Regions from separate parts of the Paenibacillus sp. PK1-4R genome, predicted to be linked through region 1. Evidence: riboswitches for the same ligand, from Rfam matches in the RefSeq annotation. Region 1 holds a riboswitch; each other region holds the start of a gene.

The links. A riboswitch is a leader RNA that binds a small molecule or an ion and turns the genes downstream of it on or off. The one in region 1 is predicted to bind thiamine pyrophosphate.
Region 2: another riboswitch for thiamine pyrophosphate. It lies ahead of tenA (thiaminase II); the one in region 1 lies ahead of thiC (phosphomethylpyrimidine synthase ThiC).
Region 3: another riboswitch for thiamine pyrophosphate. It lies ahead of QNO02_RS04325 (ABC transporter ATP-binding protein); the one in region 1 lies ahead of thiC (phosphomethylpyrimidine synthase ThiC).
Region 4: another riboswitch for thiamine pyrophosphate. It lies ahead of QNO02_RS02345 (ABC transporter substrate-binding protein); the one in region 1 lies ahead of thiC (phosphomethylpyrimidine synthase ThiC).

The regions. Positions count from the first base shown of each region.
Region 1 covers NZ_CP126535.1:707,137-710,804, forward strand. The annotation lists gene QNO02_RS03300 (IclR family transcriptional regulator) at 91-834, shown strand; TPP riboswitch at 985-1,098, shown strand; gene thiC (phosphomethylpyrimidine synthase ThiC) at 1,519-3,246, shown strand.
Region 2 covers NZ_CP126535.1:3,645,075-3,648,742, reverse strand. The annotation lists gene QNO02_RS15780 (nucleotidyltransferase domain-containing protein) at 1-561, opposite strand, end outside; gene QNO02_RS15775 (CD3324 family protein) at 730-996, opposite strand; gene tenA (thiaminase II) at 1,317-1,979, opposite strand; TPP riboswitch at 2,092-2,189, opposite strand; gene QNO02_RS15765 (endo-1,4-beta-xylanase) at 2,396-3,668, opposite strand, start outside.
Region 3 covers NZ_CP126535.1:1,027,217-1,030,884, reverse strand. The annotation lists gene QNO02_RS04335 (pectate lyase) at 1-32, opposite strand, end outside; gene QNO02_RS04330 (radical SAM/SPASM domain-containing protein) at 382-1,257, opposite strand; TPP riboswitch at 1,440-1,542, shown strand; gene QNO02_RS04325 (ABC transporter ATP-binding protein) at 1,813-2,577, shown strand; gene QNO02_RS04320 (ABC transporter permease) at 2,567-3,397, shown strand; gene QNO02_RS04315 (ABC transporter substrate-binding protein) at 3,561-3,668, shown strand, end outside.
Region 4 covers NZ_CP126535.1:489,688-493,355, forward strand. The annotation lists gene QNO02_RS02335 (ABC transporter permease) at 8-766, opposite strand; gene QNO02_RS02340 (thiamine-binding protein) at 766-1,056, opposite strand; gene QNO02_RS02345 (ABC transporter substrate-binding protein) at 1,273-2,313, opposite strand; TPP riboswitch at 2,535-2,647, opposite strand; gene QNO02_RS02350 (NAD-dependent epimerase/dehydratase family protein) at 2,793-3,536, opposite strand; gene QNO02_RS02355 (VOC family protein) at 3,554-3,668, opposite strand, start outside.

The sequences.
Region 1 (3,668 bases):
TGGCTCTTTTTGGTTTACAGATGAGACCGTTTCTCATATAATTTATGTAACCAAGTTTCATGTGATGAAACATGAGGAGGGCATTATGCCATGGAAGATCGCAAGTTAACCGTCCGGGCTGTGGAACGGGCGCTGGATATATTATTATGTTTTACCACACGCAGTGATCTAGGACTCACCGAAATTGCCAGCCAGATCGGCCTGCACAAAAGTACAGTGCACCGTTTGATGGCTACGCTGGAGGATCGAGGGTTCGTGATCCGTGATGCAGCAACAGAGAAGTACCGACTTGGCATCCGAATCTGGGAACTGTCGGCTCATATGTCCCGCAGTGATGATCCCGCTATTCTGCTGCTGCCTGCGATGGAGCGACTGAGAGATCGATTGGGGGAGACCGTGAGTCTGTACCTGCGTGATGGGAGTGAACGGATACGGATTCAGGCTGTGCAAAGTGATCAGGCGATTCGCCGAGTCGCCCCCGTTGGTGTTAGACTCCCGCTGTCTGTGGGCGCTTCCAGCAAAGTTTTGATGGCGTTTGCCACGGACGAGGATCGTGAAGAACTGATGAACGGCCCGGAATGGCCGGTGTTTATTGATCCCGCGGTGTATTTGGCGCAAATGGGAGATATCCGGGATAACGGATATGCGACGAGTTATGAGGAACGTGAGCCGGGAGCTGCCGCGGTATCTGTACCGATTATGGATCGCAGAGGCAATATTGCAGCTGCGCTCTCGGTCTCAGGGCCTGTCAGTCGACTCTCGCAGGAGACATTGCATGAATACGCACCTGTATTGAAGGATGCTGCTACGCAGATGGGGCTCATGTTATCCTGATGTTTATGTAAGTTTTTTTCTCCAATGGAGTTTGATCATTTGGAATATAAAGGTTGTTTTTATGTTCCGGTTGCGCTACTCTGTAATGGACGGCCCTACGGGGCCAGCTTCATTGAATATGAACGGCGGCTTATGTAAGCCGCAACTTACTAACGTTACTGGGGGAGTCCGAATTGTCCGGACTGAGACGGAATCGCATGAGATTCCGGACCCTTTGCACCTGATCTGGATCATACCAGCGTAGGGAAGTAATCGGCGATATGACCTCAACCACCTCATGATGTGACCCTTGTAGTCTCCGTTAAGGAGCTGATTGAAGGTGCATTATTGGTGATGGACATAAAAGTCGGTTCCTTCGGGGACCGGCTTTTTTATATACAGTGAACGGGCTATATAGCGCGTACTCCATTGACTTCTTTTTTCAATAACCTGCGAAAGTGGGCTTGTATGATGAGAGAGAAGTCACCATAGATTCATGATCTGTGGCAGCCTCCGTCTGTTGTGAACTGTACATGAAAAGTGTCTCCCCTGGTCTGGCGTAGGATCGCTCTTTCTTCTCTGCATTGCGCATGATTTGGGACAGGTACGTAAGTAAGCTAATGACGATACCAACCAAACAAGCGACGAACACTGAGGAGGAGACAAGCGAACATGAGTACAGGAAATCAAACGGGACAACAAGCGATGGAGCAGGAACATAACGGTCAGCAGGTGGAAAAAGAAACAGGAGCGGCCGGACGGATTCAGCCCTTTCCGGGCAGCCGCAAAGTCTACATTCAGGGCTCACGGCCGGACATTGCTGTACCTGAGCGTGAGATAGCCCTTCATGACACGAATACTCCCCAAGGGGTGGAGCATAACGAACCGCTACGTGTCTACGATACGAGCGGGCCGATGACCGATCCCGAATTTCATGCGGATATCTGTGCAGGTCTGCCAGCCCTGCGTACCCGCTGGATCACAGAGCGTGGCGATGTTGAAGCTTATCAGGGTCGTACGGTTAAACCGGAGGATAACGGACTAAAGCCCGGAGGGAAGAAAGCTGGAGCCGAAGAGTACCCTGGATTGCGTGGCAAACCGCTGCGAGCACAGACAGGACGCTGTGTGACTCAGATGCATTATGCGAGGCAGGGAGTCATTACGGCAGAGATGGAGTTTGCCGCCATTCGTGAGGGCGTAGAACCGGAATTTGTAAGGCAGGAGCTGGCGAGTGGACGTGCGATTCTGCCATCCAACATCAATCACCCGGAGAGTGAGCCGATGTTGATCGGTCGTCATTTTCACGTGAAGATCAATGCCAACATAGGTAACTCTGCCGTATCTTCCTCCATTGAGGAAGAGGTCGAGAAGATGACTTGGGCGGTACGATGGGGATCGGATACGGTGATGGATCTGTCCACAGGCAAAAACATTCATACCACCCGGGAGTGGATTATCCGCAATTCACCTGTGCCGATTGGTACGGTGCCGCTGTATCAGGCGCTGGAGAAGGTGAATGGCGAAGCGGAAGCGCTGACCTGGGAGTTGTACCGTGATACGCTCATTGAGCAGGCAGAGCAGGGAGTGGACTACTTTACGATCCACGCAGGTGTACTGCTGCGTTATATCCCCATGACCGCCAAGCGGATGACAGGCATTGTGTCTCGCGGTGGGTCCATTATGGCAGCATGGTGCCTTGCGCATCATCAGGAGAATTTTTTGTACACCCATTTTGAAGAAATCTGCGAGATTATGAAAAGGTATGATGTGGCGTTTTCGTTGGGAGATGGACTTCGTCCAGGCAGTATCTACGATGCCAATGACGAAGCTCAGATGGCGGAACTGGCTACGCTCGGGGAACTGACGCAGATCGCATGGAAGCATGATGTGCAGGTGATGATCGAAGGGCCGGGTCACGTGCCGATGCATAAGATCAAAGAGAATGTGGACTTGCAGATGGAGATATGTAAAGAGGCACCGTTCTATACGCTGGGGCCGCTGACGACCGACATTGCTCCGGGATACGACCACATCACATCCGCCATTGGTGCGGCCATGATTGGCTGGTTCGGCACGTCCATGCTCTGTTATGTTACACCAAAAGAACATTTGGGCCTGCCCAACAAGGATGATGTGCGGGAAGGGGTCATCGCCTACAAGATTGCAGCCCACGCCGCCGATCTGGCAAAAGGCCATCCACGTGCTCAACGCCGGGATGATGCATTGTCCAAGGCACGCTTCGAGTTCCGCTGGCGTGACCAGTTTAACCTGTCACTGGACCCTGAACGTGCGCTGTCCTACCATGATGAGACGCTGCCAGCAGAAGGAGCCAAAGAAGCTCATTTCTGCTCCATGTGCGGACCGAAGTTCTGTAGCATGCGCATCACGCAGGACATTCGTGCCTTTGCGGCGGATATGAGTGCATTTAATTAACAATACGTCTTACAATGTCATTGACGTTGTGAGACGAGATTTTTTATCTGAAGTTTTGCAAATAGGAGGCTCTTCATCTACAAGTTGTTGCTAAGCGGGTTAAACCATAACCTGTTTTGTTGGAAGCTATAACTTGTTGTTTGATTAACATGTTTCCATCCTCATCTAGGGGCAAAGTAATAAGCAAATGCGCGACTTATGATTTAATCGGTCAACAGCATCGCGAGCTCTTTGTATATGACAAACGGCCGATCTTCGATTATTTACTCTGTTTCGATCACACCATCATTTTTAATTTTACTCTCCGAATTATCAACACTGAGATCTAAGTAACTCTACACGGAAAATATCATTCCAAATCAATTAAATACCATGAAATGAGAGTTCTCAGGTTAAATATGTCGCCTGACCATCTACTGTAA
Region 2 (3,668 bases), 2.9 Mb from region 1:
ACACGTGTTATTCATACTCACCAAGGCATTGACGAGATTGTACAGAACGCCAGCAGATGCATATCGCACTGAACCGATATCTTCACCAAGCATCGTATCGCTGTATGCTTGCTTAGCCAGATCAATCCATTTATTTGCTCGATTAAGACACACTTCTCCTATCGGATTCGCAAGTGCATCAAGAGCTTTTTGCTGGAAGTTGTTCAATTTCTCCAAATCCTCAGGCTTTGCATAGTAGAGTATTTTCAGGTCGGTTAGGCTCGATACGTTGGGACTCTCCAAGGTGGATTGCTCTTGTATTCTTGAATCCCATGGCGTGCAATAGATGTCATACCCAACATCGTCCAAGATGAAGCAGTCAGATAATTCCCATCCCTTTTCTGTATTATTAATGATAATTAAATCAAGATCGCTCTTCTCGTGAAAGTCCTCGGTGCTAAATGAACCAGTAAGCCCAATAATGGCGATATCATCTAGAAAATCTCTTTTTACGCGTTCAATCACCATGTTAATGAGCAGTTCATTTTTGTCCAGCAGCTTCTTTTTTATGATTTCGTTCATTCGTTACCCCTCTTTGTATGGTCCGGCCGTCCTTTATCACAACAACCTTAACTTGAGTCTATCGATTTAGAGGTGCGGTTACTATGTATAAGATGACTTAAGTCATCTTTGCACGAAATCCGCTAAACCGTCGATACGACGAGTTAGCGGATTTCATTAGTTTCTTGATTAGTTTTTTGTATAGACTATTTTCTTTATGCTTTCGCAGGACAAGAAATACCGATCCTCCAACTCCTCTATCCTGACTCCATTGCGGAATAAGGATTTAATCTCAGCATTTCGAGCAGAGACCCTGCTCTTGCTCTCTGTTTTCTCGCCCCATTTCAGGTGCGCCTCTTTGGGTTTTGGGATATAAACCAATTCCCCTTGAACGTATTCCTGAATGATACGTAACAATTCTTCTGGAAAAATAGACTCGGCTTTTGAATATTTCATGGGCCTCACTCCTTATTTAATAGATCAATAAGGTGCAAAGCCAGTTAGTGGAATATTACGATTCGTCGTTGGCAATGTGATTATTCCCAGACTCTATGCAAAGCATTGCCATATCCTTCACTGGCTTTGCATAGAGCCGTGCATGTAAGAATCCTACTTCGATTGTTTTCAATAGCCTCACCTCCAGAAAATAGATAGTTGCTATTTTCTTATTATATCAGGGCATGTTGTTCAAATGTTTAATCATGTATTTTTGGGCTAACATGTTCTGATTATTCTGTACTCACCTTGATTAGCTGCTCTCTACTTTACCAGTGAACTCAAGACTCCAGCCTCCATGACATCTCCCAAAAATCAAGTTCAAAGCGACTGCACATCACGAAAATATCTTCCATCCGTTGGTACGTTCCCTCGCTACAGCCTTCTAATAGCTTATCCGTTAACGTCACTAGGGATTGATTGTTGCTGTTGTATTCAGAGGAAGCATATCCTGTGATCCACTCTCCGTAAAAAGGATGCTCAGCTGCACCTGGCTTTTGGGCAAGGACTTGACCAATCTCTGCATAGCTCCATGAGCAGGCCAGAATGGATACAAGTACTTCTGCTATGCCACCCGCATGGGAAACAGAGAGCATATAGTTAGTATAGGCTGCATTTTTCAGGGCAGGTTTTACCTGGAAAACATGATCCTCTGTAATTCCTAATCGCTCCATATAAGAACGATGAATTTTCATTTCACCATTCAGGATGTTATCTACGTTTTCACTAAAAAACTGCATCAATTTGGGGTCGTGCGACTTGACGATACCTAGTGCAAATACGCGGGCATAATCGAACAGGTACAAGTAGTCTTGCAGCAAATAATAACGAAATTGTTCGACCGGTAAGGAACCATCTCCGATTCCTTTAACAAAGGGATGCTCAAGACATTCCTTCCACACAGGCTGTGCTGCCTGATATAGTCTCTCTGAAATAGTCAACATGTGTTCCTCCAATTCATAATGTACGTATTTAAAAAAAAAAAACGAAACATCCATAGGATGTTTCGCAGACAAATACACTAAAACAAGGGGGTTCGCATGAGCTACCCAAGTACAGTGTTTCATCGTTGCATCCCTACGTTGGCATTATCCAAATCAGGTAAGGTCGGTTTAACACCCTCTCAGCCGGTTAAGGCTCCCTCGCAAACGGTTGTATGTAGTTGATTACTATCTTATTCCCATAAAAGAAAAAATAACATCAATTTAGTATATCAAGGGCTGTTAAATATAGTCAAGGCAGATTGTATCCTCCCTCATCACCTTCGGTGACGTATGTAAACGATGGAAACCATCACAACAATGGTTGAGTTTCAGCCACTGTTATGATGGTTTCTATTCTTGCAACTACTGCCGATGGTTTAATGCCCGAGTTTGTTCTTTCCGACAAAAGTGAGTATTCCGTACTGGGAAGTATTTCTCCAGCTCTCATTGGTCGTATCATTCCACTTGGCTACGCTCTGCTTACCTCCGCCCTGGTTGTCGTTAATTTGGAGCTCGAAACCGAGAACATTTCCTGCTTTGGGCGTCAATGATTGTAAATGAATTCTGGCTTCTACGAGATATCCTTTATTTGTTTTCTTCACAGCACTTACAAGGCGTCCAGGTGAGGCACCCCCTGCAAAGGTTCCCACATTGTCTGCACTGATTCTGAACTGGGCATCATCATATTGAAAATACGGTGTGCGCTGGTGATTCTCGTCCAGGAAAATCTCAACCGAATCCTGATCCCATGGGTTGATACTATCTGTAATGATGTTTGGATCAGTGACGTCGATCAGCAGGTATAGATACTCACCTGACCACATTGCGCGAGCCACTGCCTCTGCACCTTTGGTCTCATTCAACCGTTTTACTTCAAATGGTACAGCCTTATTCCATAGGGCGTCTTTCTTCCCATCAATCTGAACAATCCCTTGCACAGCTTGTGCAGATTTGGGCATAGGGGTGAGTTGAATCACGCCGTATTTGCTTGTATCTTGTTCCTGAGATTGTGTTCGATCATTCCAGTACAGTGGATTATAAGGTTGTGTCCCACTTGAACCGCCATCAGTCACACGGATATCCAAGCCGGCTTCATATTCTGATCCGACTTGTATACCACCCCATGGAATAGACAATTCAACCTGATATCCGGCGTTTGTCTCGCGTACACGATACGAACGCTGCACCGCGCCCTCAGCTTTGCCCGACCGCTTAATGATTACATGTCGGTCATCTGCTTCATATGAGGTAGTCTTGCCATTATTGAGATCGACAAAGATATCTACTTTGTCATTCACGTCTGCCTTTGCATCCTGAACATCCACAAGGATATACAGATTACTATGATCCCATAAGGTGCGGAAACTGGCTGATTCCGAAGAGTCACCCTTCAGTGGAGTGGACACCGCTTTGTTCCAGAGCGGATCTTGTGACTGTTTTTTGATATCCGGTTTACCCGAAAGTGAGGCGGCTCTCTGTGTCAACACAGGCAAACTGGATTCATCCACGAGTCCCCAGTATGCTTTTTTGGCCTTCAGGGCTGAATCAAACAGCATAGCCTGGTTGTTGTAAGACTTCTCATCTTGGAGTCCCCATAAGGTAACTGAAGAAATGTGGTCTTTGTGTTTTTTGTACAAATCCAACAGTTCC
Region 3 (3,668 bases), 320 kb from region 1:
GCGGACAACAACAACGTCAATATTTTTTTCATAATTTTATTCCTCCCTTATTCTCTCGTTATTTGGTGGTGTACAAGCCTAAGCTTGTCCTGGAAGTTCGTCAGAGGTGCACCTCTGTCCGACCTACAACCTAATCCTACCAAATAAGGGAGGTAACTAGAATAATCATTAGATCAGATATATCATGAAACCGCACAATCCCTGTCATATCGGCATTTTTTTCATGCCAGGTCTCTCAAGCAATATGCTGATATCAACCTCTGGTATGCTCATTTGTAACGTATGTACCCCTAACTTGAATCCCCGATAACAAAGAAAGACCACTACATTTGTCTCCAAATGTGTGATCTTGAACGGCTTCTGTCTTGCTGATATAAGATATCAGGCTCCGAATCTCTGACGATAACCGCACTTTCGACACAACTCTTCCACAGCTTCCCGCTTGGAGAAACCATATACCAGATTGTTCGCTCGCTCACCCTCAATAATCTCCGAGAATGACTTCTCGTGCACATTACCCAAGTTAATTACACCCTCGCCATCGAGACAGCATGGAACCACCGTTCCATCTACAAGCACAGCTGCCTGACCACGCAATGCATGGCAGAAGCCTCTGCCGTCATCTTCAGGTGCATCCAGACTTGGCCACTGGAACTCATGGTCCTGATTCAGATATACATTCGGGGCAATTTTGACCCCACTGCCTGGAACTACTTTTTCCTCAATGCGGAAGTCCAGATTGAACTCACGTTCCAACACTTCAAGGGTCTCCCGATTTCGATTCATCTGAGCATTCGTGAAGTTATCCTGCGTCAGATTCCACAGTCGGAAAGAGATGATGACATTGTGCTTAACGGCCTCATGTACAAAGGACAAAATATGACGCAGATATCCGTCACGATCTGTTGAACCTTCATGCCCATCGAAGCTGTGCAGGGAGAAATTCATCTGCCGCAGCGCCGGTTTGCCAAGCAATTTATGCTGAGTCTTGGGCAGCAGTGTACCATTCGTTGTAATGTTCACCTTGAGTCCCTTCTCATGTGCGGAATCAAGCAACAGATCTATTTTGGGATGCAACAAGGGTTCGCCTTTGACATGTAGATAAATATGATTGGTGTGTGGTTTAACTTGTTCCAGTATATTGTTGAAGACTTCAGGGTCAATGAATCCTTTGGCACGCTGCGTCTGCGGACAGAAGCTGCAAGCCAGATTGCAGATACTCGTGATCTCAATATATACTTTTTTGAACGTTTTCAACTCGGGTCCCCATTCTGCCTAGGAGGGAGAATAATCCCACCTGCATTTTGTGATCCGGCCAATACGGGCCATCCCTATTATATCGGGTTCCTGAGCCGAGGTAAATTGTTCAGTTATCATGCTGCCTCTTTACAGTTCATGTTCAAGTGATATATGCTGAACACACAACTGCATATCTTGAACTTTTGCACTAGGGGAGCCTTGCGGCTGAGACGAATATGACTATTCGGACCCTTTGAACCTGATCTGGATCATACCAGCGGAGGGAAGTGGAGCGGCCTTTTAGTAAGCGGAATTTTCTCAATGTATGTGAAGATAAATTGCGAATTTAACTTACAGACCCACTCATTTCTCCGGAAATGGGTGGGTCTTTTTTATGTAGATTTATAAGTTTTCAGCGAAGCTGAATCAATCGATATCGTAAAAACCACTTCAGCTAAACGCGGTCTGTCTTCTCGAAAAGTACGTCGATAGACGTTTTTCTTATGTTACTTCTGCAAAGCACAAGATGCCGTTGTTATTCCAGCAGTCTGATATCAAGGGGGTGAGGATCAGATGACCAACCATGTAACCATTCACAACATAAGCTTCGCTTTTCCCGAAAAAATGGATTCCCCCGTACTCTCCAATGTGTCGCTTCAGGTTCAACAAGGGGAATTTGTCTCGCTCATCGGCTCAAGCGGATCAGGTAAAAGCACGCTTTTCAAGCTGCTCGCAGGCTTGCATGAGCCTACCGTCGGCACCATCGATATTGCTGATGTACCGCAAGGACAACGGCTCGGACGAGTCGCCTATATGCCGCAGAAAGACCTGCTGTTATCCTGGCGTACCGTCATGGAGAACTGCATGCTGCCTGCCGAGCTGGCACCAGGCCGACAGGACAAGGACAAACTACGAGCCGATATCATCGCAGGATTGGCAAGGTTCGGCTTGTCCGGTTATGAGCAGGCCTATCCAGATGAGTTATCCGGCGGCATGCGGCAGCGGGTGGCATTGCTGCGTACCTTGCTTACAGGCGGGCAGCTCATGTTGCTGGATGAACCCTTCGGTGCACTCGACGCCTTAACCAAACGACAAATGCATCGCTGGTTATTGGAGCTGTGGGAGGGCTTTGTCCAAACCGTGCTGTTCATTACACATGACATCGAAGAAGCCCTGCTGTTAAGTGACCGTATCATTCTGTTAACTCCAGGGGGGCAAGGCCAGCAGTTGCGGGAGATGACGGTTCCCTTACCACGCCCAAGGCATTCGGACATGATCTACGAACCGGCTCTCGTGCAGATGAGGCAACAACTGGAGGAACAATTACATGCAGAATGATAGAGCTGAGGTTAGCGTTTGGACGTGGTGTTCAAAGTGGCTCTCGAGGTCGTTTTCCCAATATGGTTTGTTTATTATGCTCATGTTCTTATCACTGGCGATCTGGGAAGTGATTGTGCGTATGGGATGGGTGCCCTCCTTCATCATTCCTGCACCCACGGCCATCATAGGCTCACTGGTTGAGCATCGTCATCTGCTGTTGACCATCCATCTGCCTGCTACCTTTATGGAGGTTGCCGTAGGTTTTGGATTATCCATAGTGACCGGAATTACGCTAGCGACAGGCATGCATATGAACCGATCGATTGAAAAGGCCTTGTATCCCTTCATCGTGATCAGTCAGACCATACCGCTGATTGCCCTGTCCCCCGTATTTATCCTGTGGTTTGGTTACACGTTGTGGAGCAAAGTCGCGGTGGTATTCTTAATCGCATTCTTCCCCATTGTGGTCAGTACCTACGATGGACTCCGCCAAGGCGATCCAGAGCAGCGTGAACTGCTGCTCACCATGGGCGCCAGCAAGTGGGATATTTTTTGCAAACTCCAGGTTCCGCTGGCACTTCCCTCTTTTTTCTCGGGGTTAAAGATGTCTGTGGTGTACTGCGTGGTTGGGGCAACGATTGGCGAATGGCTCGGTGGCAGCAAAGGTCTCGGATACTTCAGCCGCCGCATGTCCAGCAACATGAACACGGATGCGATGTTTGCTGCTATTGTGCTGTTATCCTTACTTGGGATCGTTTTGTTTGTACTGATTGCCTGGCTGGAGAAACGGTTTAGCATACGGCGTCATCGTCATGGAGGCAAAAGAAAAGTTGGATAATACTTAGACAGAAATTAGAGGTAAATACAGGAGTTACAATCTTCAAAACATACCTTATGCACAATTTCAGCAGCATCTTCAATCAGTTCATTGTCACATTGTCCGTTAACATGCTGCTGTCCATTTTCTACAAACCAAAACGATGAAATGAGGAACTTCATTTATGAATAACAAAGGTATATACTCCCTGCTTCCCATCATGCTCATTAGCCTTTTGCTGATCGTTAGCGGATGCAGCACCACGAATACTAGCAAAAACACGCCAACAACA
Region 4 (3,668 bases), 220 kb from region 1:
TGCTTTACTACCGCTTCTGTGGCCGCCAGCGCACGAGCAGCTTCTCCAGTAGTGCAATGAGCAGGAAGAGCAGTAAGCTGAGAGCGACAATAATCATGATTGCCACGAATAAACGATCGGTGCGATAAGCCGACTTTTGCAGCATCATATAATAACCAATACCCTTGTCTGCACCAATCCATTCGGCAATGATGGCACCCATCACGCTATAGGTAGCGGCGATTTTGACACCGGAGAACACGGATGGCAGCGCATGGGGAAGCTCCAGCTTCCAGAAAATCTGATGACGTTTCGCACCAGCCATGCGCATATAGTTCATCATCGCCGCGTCAGTACGGGTCAAGCCATCCATCGCCGCCACTGCAACAGGGAAGAAGCAGACGAGGATGATCGTAATCAGCTTGGGCAACAGCCCGAATCCGAACCAGATTAACAGGAGTGGCGCGAGCGCGATGGTCGGGATATTTTGACTAAGAATAAGTAAAGGGTACAGGGCTGACTTGAGAAAAGGGACCAAATGCAGCACCATCGCTATCAGTAATCCGACCGCTGTGCCAGCCGCGAATCCAATCAGCGTTAACTGAATGGTTGCGGAAGCGTGCATGCCAAGCCGTTCGGCCTGGGTTGCCGCTTCGCGGGCGATGTCGGACGGTGCAGGCAGCATCCATTTCTCAATATGGAAGAGGGAGACGGCTCCCTGCCATATCGCTATAAAGAGAATAACCGCCACAATGGGCGGCCATACACTTTTGAAATAGGCAGGCATTAGCGATACTTCTCCGTCAGGGTGTCCATGCTGAAGCCGGTAGGGCTATGGGCGATTTTGATCTGGGAGATGATGCTTGGGCTGCCAGCCTCCACGAGTACCTCGTGCATTTTACGGACAACCTCCAGCAGTTCCTCCAGTTCCCCCTCCATCGTGGTGTCGAGCGCGTTCACCTGATATTTCAGGCCGGATTGCTGAATAACTTCAATGGCGCGATCTACATAAGGGTAAGAATTCTCGCCATTTGGCGTTTTGGGAATAACCTGAATGCTAAGTAATGTGCTTGCCATGAGAGATCACTTTTCCTTTCGTGATAAATTGCATGAATTGAACCAGGTTTACACTCATCACTCCGATTGCAGTACCCTCTTACGATCACTGTTATCCCCGGATTTCTTTAATGAATTTCAATGGAGGAAATCCGGGGATAAAGGTGAGCGCTTCGCTTCTTCAGATGGGTTCTGCACTCTTCGTTCTTGTGTAAAAAAGTTAAACTTAAGCAAATTTTATTGGGGTAAAAAATCGTTCGTATATGCCTTGCTTACATCGATCTGTTCATCCAGCAGTTTTTTGCTAAACATCCAGTCGGTGTAGTTCTGCCATACTTCCTGCTTTTGCTCACCCCAGCGCGGGGCGTCATCCGTGTACTTTGGACTAAGCCATTTCTGGCTTGCCAGTACCAAGTCTTTATCTAGATCCGGTACGGCCTTGATCAGAATGTTCGCTGCGTCTTCGGGATGATCAATCGCATATTGATACCCTTCTGAAGTGGCTTTCAGGAATGCTTTCACCAACTCAGGGTCGTTTTGGATCGTCTGCTCGTTTGTTACAAGGACAGGTGTGTAGTAATCCAATGCATCTGAATAATCCTTCACATATAACATGTCGATCGGTTCTCCGCGCAGTTCGGCTTCAATACCTGTCCAGGCGTAGAAAATCCACGCGAAATCAATGTCCCGTTTCACTGCGGTGAAAAAGTCAGCGTCACCCATGTTAATGTTTTTCACTTTGGATACATCGGCTCCGTCGCCTTCCATAATGGATTGCATCACGGCTTCTTCGACTGGGGAACCCCAACCGCCATAGGTTTTACCTTCAAAATCTTTCGGTGATTTGATATTCCGATCCGCCGGAGCAGCGAACCCGGATGTATTATGCTGAATAACTGCTGCGATGGAGACCAATGGAACACCCTGTGTGCGGGCTTGAGTTACACTCTCCTGATAACTTACGCCAAAAGGCACTTCATTCGAGGCAACCATTGTATCTGCGCCACCGGCACCTGGTTGTACAATCTCTACATTCAAGCCCTCAGCCTTGTAAAAACCTTGATCTACAGCCGCATATAGGCCGGTATGATTCGTATTCGGTGTCCAGTCGAGCACCACTTTAATATCTTTCAGGGCGGCAGTGTCACCTTTGTTACTGCTTTCCGCATTTGTGTTGCTGTTCTGTTCTGCCGGGGCAGCTTCTTTGCCGCCACATGCGGCTACAGTCACCATAAGCACGCATAAGAGCATCAATCCCATCGTTCTACGCCATTTCATCTGTAATTCTCTCCTTCGATATGTCCGGCCGAGTGGCACGGGGTACTCCTTGGCTTCATATCCAATCATCTTGCATAAATCAACAGATTTATACCAGTTGAGATCTGAATAACGTCACTTTTTTTAGCTCTCTGGCTATATAAAAGAACATTAAAAAAGCGTCCCGTATTCCGGGACGCGTGCAGGCGTTAGAGAGGTGGCGTTCAGCCATAGGGCTGTGCCATTTCGATATACTCCGATTCCTACGCTGGCATGATCCAGATCAGGTCTAAGGGTTAGTATCTTGGTGGGATACACTCTCAGCCGGCCAATTCCGACTCCCCTGGGAAACTATGAAGTTACGGGCATTACTAGGTGTAATTATAGGCCAGCGGGTGGAACGTGTCCAGTCAGGAACTGGATGGGGACACGTATGAACTTATCAAACAGGCCGTTATACATATGTATATCAGCCTGTTTAGATGTGTTATTTTCATTAATTATCGTGGCGAATCATATAAGGCAATCTGGCTGAGTGCAAATGCATCGGATTTTGGGGCATAACCTACCTGTTTCTGAGTGGTTTCCAGATTCAATCGTTTAAACCGATTATTCGAGATCCCATGCAGTATGGTGAAGGGCTCCAGATTGGTAGCTGTAATTGCTTTGAACATCAAATCACACAAGTCAGCCGGACTAATATACGCGCTCATATCCCTTGCTTCCAGCGCTGGTCCGTCCGGTTGAAAATCATCATATGCACCTATACGTATTGCTACACTTTGTAAACCTTCGGTATACGCAAAATAGGAAGCGAGCGATTCTCCAAAACATTTGCTAACCCCGTACAAATTCCGTGGGTGTGTTGGCATGTCCGGATAGACTTGAGCATCAATGGGATACCCCTCAATCGTCTGTGCACTGCTCGCCAGAATGACTCTTTGCACACCTTGGTCCTTAGCTGCACGGAATACATTAAATGTACCTTTGATATTGATGTCCAACAACGATTCATAGAATCCGGCATTCGGGGAAGGGTCTCCCGCCAGATGTACTACCACATCCATGCCTTCGCAAGCATGCTGACAGGCTTCAGGGTCTGTCACATCCAGTGTCATGATCTCATGGTCGGTTTCTTGATACGTATGCAGTCTGTCGATATTCAAATCCGTTAGTCGCAGGTGATATGCTTCTGACAAGTCCCGGCCAATTTTCCCGGCTGCGCCGGTAATTAAAATGTTCATGAAATCAACTCCAATTCTTAGCGCTGGAAGAACTCAATCCATTCCTTTTCAGGTCCATAGATGAAGAAATAGCGGTAACCGTTAGGCAGTGTAATAATCTCTCCATCAATAAATACGGCTTTGGTGGCTTGG